Rhodopirellula baltica SH 1: one gene and its partner. The protein of the gene in region 2 binds, or shares a complex with, the protein of the main gene of each other region. Links are inferred from orthologs where the notes say so. Each region holds a gene or a part of one and is shown on either strand. Other genes may lie near its edges. The genes, in order: RB_RS25700 and uvrB.

What was found.
Region 1: the proteins of uvrB (region 2) and RB_RS25700 are in contact, whole or in part, in a crystal structure (PDB 7EGT), measured with the Thermus thermophilus proteins. The link is inferred for Rhodopirellula baltica SH 1 from one-to-one orthologs. Residues at the interface, in WP_096411307.1 of Thermus thermophilus: Glu23, Leu25, Arg26, Asp27, Gly28, Glu29, Arg30, Phe31, Arg55, Glu326, Asp327, Phe328, Glu379, Ser382, Gln383, His398, Gly400, Arg401; in WP_096412145.1 of Thermus thermophilus: His654, Arg656, Phe657, Gln666, Asp668, Glu669, Lys680, Arg681, Leu682, Ser683, Lys685, Tyr686, Ala687.

What each region holds. Positions count from the first base shown.
Region 1 is NC_005027.1:6,653,410-6,656,776, forward strand. The notes cover bases 112-3,152. They hold RB_RS25700 (ATP-dependent helicase), read right to left. Parts: upstream 2,794-3,152; coding sequence 430-2,793; downstream 112-429. Other genes in these bases: RB_RS25695 (peroxiredoxin-like family protein), read right to left, coding at 112-245; RB_RS25705 (hypothetical protein), read right to left, coding at 2,913-3,152. Outside these bases: more of RB_RS25695, read right to left, coding at 1-111; more of RB_RS25705, read right to left, coding at 3,153-3,367. UniProt on the Escherichia coli protein: A helicase with DNA-dependent ATPase activity. Unwinds DNA duplexes with 3'-5' polarity. Translocates on single-stranded DNA with 3'-5' polarity. Initiates unwinding more efficiently from a nicked substrate than double-stranded DNA.
Region 2 is NC_005027.1:4,486,792-4,490,021, reverse strand. The notes cover bases 85-2,988. They hold uvrB (excinuclease ABC subunit UvrB), read left to right. Parts: upstream 85-425; coding sequence 426-2,552; downstream 2,553-2,988. Other genes in these bases: RB_RS17170 (DEAD/DEAH box helicase), read left to right, coding at 2,712-2,988; RB_RS17180 (thymidine kinase), read right to left, coding at 85-343. Outside these bases: more of RB_RS17180, read right to left, coding at 1-84; more of RB_RS17170, read left to right, coding at 2,989-3,230. UniProt on the Escherichia coli protein: The UvrABC repair system catalyzes the recognition and processing of DNA lesions. A damage recognition complex composed of 2 UvrA and 2 UvrB subunits scans DNA for abnormalities.

The DNA of each region.
Region 1 (3,367 bases), 2.2 Mb from region 2 along the record:
TCGGACCAAACGTCGCTGAGTGTGACTTCGTTTTGGTCCCACCCTTTCAGTGTCGCGTCAATTGCTTCGTCACCGACTTTCTTGGCCGATTCTTCGATGCCAGTCGCACGCACTTGCTCGACGCCACGTTGAAAAGTTTGCAGCACTTCGGCCGGATATCGTTTGGACGAATTGTCGGCTGTCTCTTTGAGTTGGGCTGATAAGCTGGAGGTCGATGATTCGTCGGCGGATGCAAATGGGGACATGGCAAATGCAGGCAGAAACGCCGCGCAGAAAAGGAGAGAAAGCCTCATGGATTCACAACGCTTGGTCTTGAGTGAAGAGAAGGTGTCAACTGAGGCATGATGTCCGCTGCCACGGTCAATCCGCCAATTCAAACTCGGACGCCCCGCCCACGCCGCCGCGATTGATTGGCGTCAAAGCCACGAATCAGCGTTCCACCAATTCGATTTTCGCGAATGCCAATCGGAAGGTTTCCTCGGTTTCTTCAAACTGAATCTTGGCGGTCCGCTTGGGGCCTTTGCCTGTTAGAGCGACGATGGTCCCTTCGCCATACTCGCTGTGGCGGACCGTGCTTCCTTCGCGGTAGGCACCCAGTGGAGTCACGCCGGATTGCAGCAGATCACTCGCCGTCTTGAGTTCGGCTTGGATGGAAACCCTGGGCTTCTTTTTCTTCGGCGGCGGCACATCATCGTGGTACACATCCGGAATCGCGGATTGGTCCGTCATCGGAAGAATTCGTGGTCCATCAGCGACGTCCGTTTGGCCAGCCGGACCGGTGTCGGTGACCGCAGCGGGTTCTTGGACCAGGTCCCATGAGTCCGGGTACTCGTCGTCATAGGCATCGTCAAAGAAGTTGCGACTGCCTTTGACTTCGACGACTTGCATCTCATCACGAGGCAGTTCGCCCAAGAACATGCTGGGGATCGCAGGTTGGTTTTCGCCACGGAAGCTTCGCAGTTTTGCGTAACTGATCTGCAACCACTGTTCGGCTCGTGTGACTCCCACGAACAGTAAGCGACGTTCCTCTTCGAGTTGTGTTTCGTCTTCTTTGCTGCGGCGGTGAGGCAGCAGGTTGTCTTCCACCGCGATGATGAAGACGCGAGGGAATTCCAAACCTTTCGCCGCGTGCAACGTCATCAAGGTCACGCGGTTGTTGGAATCCTCGAACGCGTCGGTGTCCGAGACCAACGCGACCTGTTCGAGGAACGCTTCCAAGGATCCGTCTTCCGGATGCATTTGATCGAATTCAACGGCCGCGGAAATGAACTCGTCGACGTTGGCGATCGGATTGTTGTCTTGTTGTTCCGGGGTGGTTCGTTCGAGGTAGGCAACGAATTTGATTTCTTCGATCAAGAACCGGAGCAGATCCTCCAGCGTCGCGGTCGCTTTGATGCACAAACGATCGTACAGACGAATGAAGGACGTCACCAACGTTTTGGCGCGTTTGGAAAGCGTGTCAATCTCGTCAACACGTCGGGCGGCTTCCAGCATTGGAATTCGATGATCGTCGGCAAAGCGTTGGATTCGCTCCAGCGTCTTGGCGCCGATGCCTCTCGTGGGCGTGTTGATCACACGTTGGAACGCGACATCGTGACGAGGGTTGTTGATCAGGTGCAGATAGGCCAGCAGATCCTTGATCTCTTTCCGTTGATAGAACTCCAGACCGTTGACGATTTGATACGGGATGCCGCGATTCCGCAGGGCATGTTCGATCGACCGAGTCAGTGCGTTCATCCGGCACATGATCGCAAAGTCGCGAGGTTCGGCGTTGCCGGCGATCATTTGGTTGGCGATCTCATCGGCAATGCCGTCGGCTTCTTTGTAACCGTCCTCGTACTGTCGCAGCGTGACTGCTTCGCCGGTCGGGTTGTCGGTGAACAGGTTCTTTTGTTTGCGACGTCGATTGTGCCGAATCAGTTGATCGGCGACGCGAAGGATTTCGGGTGTGCTGCGATAGTTTTGTTCCAGCCGAACCGTTTTGACCGCCGGGTAATCCTTTTCGAAATCTAAAATGTTGTTGAGGTCGGCGCCTCGCCATCCGTAGACCGATTGGTCGGGGTCACCCGTCACGGCGAGGTTGGGGTGGTCGACCGAGAGCGCGCGGACAATGGCGTACTGAGCCAAGTTCGTGTCTTGGTACTCGTCAACCATGATGTACTTGAGTTTCTCATCGAGGTTCGATCGCACCTCGGGGTTCTCCCGCAGCAACCGAGCGAAGTGGAAAAGCAAGTCATCGAAGTCAACCGCGTTGGCGGTCAGCAGTTGCTGTTGATAGACCGGGTAAACCTTTGCCGCGACGGTGTCACCGGCGCGACCCGTTTGCTGGGCCATGATCTCGGGAGTGATCAGCCGGTTCTTGGCATTGGAAATCGCCGATGCGATTTGCTCGGGCGATGTGTGGCTTGTTGAAACGCCCGCCGCTGTGATCGCGCGTTTCATCGCGGATTTGGAATCGGACGAATCGTAAATCGAGTAGTTCTCGGCCAGTCCGACCATTGGTGCGTAACGCCGAAGTTGCTGCGCACAGAAACGGTGAAACGTTCCCATCCAAACCGGTTGGTTGGGGGCGAGCAAATTGACTCGCGACCGCATTTCATCGGCGGCTTTATTGGTGAACGTCAGAGCCGCGATTTGCCACGGGCGAATCCCGCTTTGCAGCATGTACGCGATGCGGTGGGTGACGACGCGTGTCTTACCGCTACCGGGGCCGGCGATAATCAGCAGAGGTCCGTCGATGTGCTGGACCGCTTCGGCTTGTGCGGCGGTCAGATCTTTTGTGATGGCATCCATGACGCAAGATTAGCGTTCCCAGGGAAACTGGGCAACGCAAACAGGGGACCGACCCGATGGCCGATCCCCTGTGTGAGATTTTCAGAGAGTGATTGTTTGGCGATTGACCGCCGAACGGATCACCACATGTATTCAAAACCTGCTGCGAAACCGTTCAGTGTCAGCGACGTTTCCGAGGTGCTTGGTGCTGAGACACCGGCCCCGTTGGTTGCGAAGTCGTCGATGAAGCTGTTGTCCAGCGGAGCGGCGTAGACGTCATCGATTGTCAGCAGGTGATACGAACCACGCAGCGACAACGAGTGCGAGAATCGGTAGATACCGGTTGCTTGGAAATCCAAGATGAAGGCACCGTCTTGTCCGCCCGATTCAAACGTGTTCAATGCACCGGGGGTGATTCCGATCGACGAGGTTTGACCGAAGTCGTTCTGAACCCATGCCCCTTTGACTTCGGCACCCAGTTGAATTCCGGGGCGAGCGTTCCACCAAAGGTCGACGCCGGCTTGAGGACCAAAGTATCGGTTTTCAATGTCGAAGCTTTGTTGGAAGTCAGCGATGGTGCTGGAGGTTTCGGAGC
Region 2 (3,230 bases):
CGTAGGCCAGCACGGGAATGTCCAGGTCGTCGCAAACATCGCTGAGCTGTCGGACTTGGGTTCGGGTCAAAAACTGAGCCTCGTCAACCAGCACGCAGTGGAGCGGATTAATGCGTGTCTCGTTGCGAACCAGGTTCAGCAGATTGTCGGACGTGTTGAATGAAACGGACTCCGATTCAATCCCAATTCGCGAGGCGACTTTGCCACTGCCGAACCGGGTGTCGATCTCAGGAGACAAAATCAACGTGTTCATCCCACGTTCGCGATAGTTGTAGCTGGACTGCAGCAATACCGTGGATTTACCGGCATTCATCGTGGAATAGTAGAAATACAGCTTCGCCATGGCAGTGCGTTGAAATTCAGGGGCGAGAATCGAAGACGTTGGGTCTTTGCCGGATGATTCGACAGTTTGCTAAAGTGCTCGCATGAGCATCACCAAACTTGCGCCGGCCGCTTTTGATTTGCATCAACCGTTCCCGCCATCGGGGGACCAACCGGCCGCGATCGCCAAATTGATCGAAGGCATCCAAAGCGGCAAGACCGCTCAAACGTTGCTGGGAGCCACCGGGACGGGGAAAACGTACACGATGGCCAACGTGATTGCGTCGGTCCAGCGACCCGCGTTGATTCTCAGCCACAACAAAACATTGGCCGCTCAGTTGTACGGGGAATTCAAAGAGTTCTTTCCTAACAACGCCGTCCACTACTTCGTCAGCTATTACGATTACTACCAACCCGAGGCCTACATCCCGCAGCGAGATGTTTACATCGAGAAAGATTCCTCCATTAACGAGGAAATCGATCGGCTGCGATTGGCAACGACCAGTTCTTTGGTCAGCCGTCGTGATGTCGTCATCGTGGCCTCGGTCAGCAGCATCTACGGCTTGGGATCCCCGGATGATTACCGGCAATTGGTCGTCGATCTTCATCAAGGCGAACAGACCCGCCGAGATCACTTGCTGTTGAAGTTTGTCGACCTTCAATATCAACGCAACGACATCCAGTTCGAACGGGGCAAATTTCGTGTCCGAGGGGATTCGATCGAGCTTTGGCCCAGCTACGAAGAGTTCGCTTATCGGATTGAAATGTGGGGCGATGAGATCGAGAAGATCTCGCTGATCAAACCAACCTCCGGCGAGACGATTAAAACGGTCGAGCATCTCTACATCTATCCATGCAAGCACTTCGTGATGCCAGAGGACCGCATTCAACGCGCGATTCGACTGCTTCGCGAAGAACTGACGCAGCAACTGGAGATCTTCCAGTCACAAGGCAAGTTGCTGGAAGCTCAGCGTTTGTCGGCACGGACCAAGTTCGACTTGGAAATGTTGGCCGAAGTCGGACATTGTCCTGGCATCGAAAACTATTCTCGCCCACTATCGGGCAAGGAACCTGGCGCGACCCCGGACACGCTCTACGACTTCTTTCCGAAAGACTTCATCACGTTTGTCGACGAGTCGCACGTGACCGTGCCTCAAGTCCGCGCGATGTACGCGGGTGACCGAAGCCGAAAAATCACATTGGTCGAACATGGTTTTCGGCTTCCATGCGCACTGGATAATCGGCCATTGAAGTTTGATGAATGGGAAGAACGGACCGGACAAATTTGCTTTGTCAGTGCAACGCCCAGCGACTACGAATTGGAACGCACCGGCGGCGAAGTGGTGGAGCAAATCATTCGGCCTACGGGATTGCTCGATCCGGAAGTCGAAATCGTTTCGGCTCGCGGACAAGTGACGCATTTGTTGGAACAGGTCCGGATCCGCGCCGAGCGAGACGAACGTGTGCTGGTCACGGCGCTCACCAAACGTTTGGCAGAAGATTTAGCGACCTATTTCCAAGAACAAGGTGTCAAGTGCCGATGGCTGCACAGCGAACTGAATGCTTTTGAACGAGTGGATTTGTTGCAGGAACTCCGGGCCGGCCAGTTCGATTGTTTGGTCGGTGTGAACCTGCTTCGAGAAGGTTTGGACCTTCCCGAGGTTTCTTTGGTTGCAATCTTGGATGCTGACAAAGAAGGGTTTTTGCGGAGTGAGACGAGTTTGATCCAAACGATCGGTCGTGCGGCTCGGAACGCGAACTCACGCGTGATTCTGTACGCCGACAAGGTGACCGATTCCATGCAGATGGCGATCGACGAAACCGAACGTCGTCGCGTGATCCAAATGGAATACAACGCCAAGCACGGAATCGTGCCCAAGACGGTTCGCAAGTCGATCCGGAAAGGCATCGACACCGAGGCTGCCAACCACAAAGAGTCGACTCGCAAGGCTCAGGACAGCGGCGAAGCGATTTACATCACGATCGAGTACGTCGACAAACTCGAGCAAGAGATGTTGGCCGCGGCGGAAGATCTCGAGTTCGAGCGTGCCGCTCGGCTGCGAGACCGTGTGCTGCAACTGAAGGAGCACATAGGCAAACCACTTTCTGAGGTGGAGATTGTCGACGAGAAATCGGCGGGCAAATCGGGCGGTCGAGGACGCGGTCGCCGCGGTGCGAAGAAAAAGGGAGCCAGCAAAGGCACCAAAATTCCAAGGCCAAAACGCGGCTGATTGCTCGCTGCGTCGGCGGATTCACCTCAAGTCCGATCAGTGCCCGTTCGCTTCTGCGAATAGAAGTTTGGGCGTAGCATTCGCTCGGTGACCGAACGTGTCACCGCTTTCCCTATCACTACAGGTGTTCAACTTTGACACCTGCAGAAAGGGAACACGATGTCCACTGCGATCTTACCAGCGATCCCATCCGAACCATCATCCGAGTTGGATTTGGACGGTTTCGCGATTCAGCCTCGCCCGTATCAACACCGTATCATCCGGCGAACTCTCAATGCGTTTGGGTGTGGCGAACACGAGTTTTGTTCCGCGATCGACGGGGCAGGGCAGGGCGTTTCACGCCCATCCAGCGTTCTGATTGAAAGTCCCACCGGAAGCGGTAAGACGGTGATGGGGCTGGCCATCGCCGCGATCATGCAGCGAACGTTCGGTATCCGAGTTGGTTGGGTCGCGATGCGGAGGAATCTGTTGGCCCAGGCTCAAGCCGAAAACATTCGCCGTAAGTTTGGTCTCGACATGCAATTGATCAGCATGTTTGACAAGGACCCGCCGGACGTGGATTTGTTGGTGATCGATGAGGCACAACACGATGCAGCGACCAGCATGGCCAACTTGCACGGGCAAATTCAACCACGATGGACGCTGGGATTGTCCGCGACGCCATATCGCACCGACCGC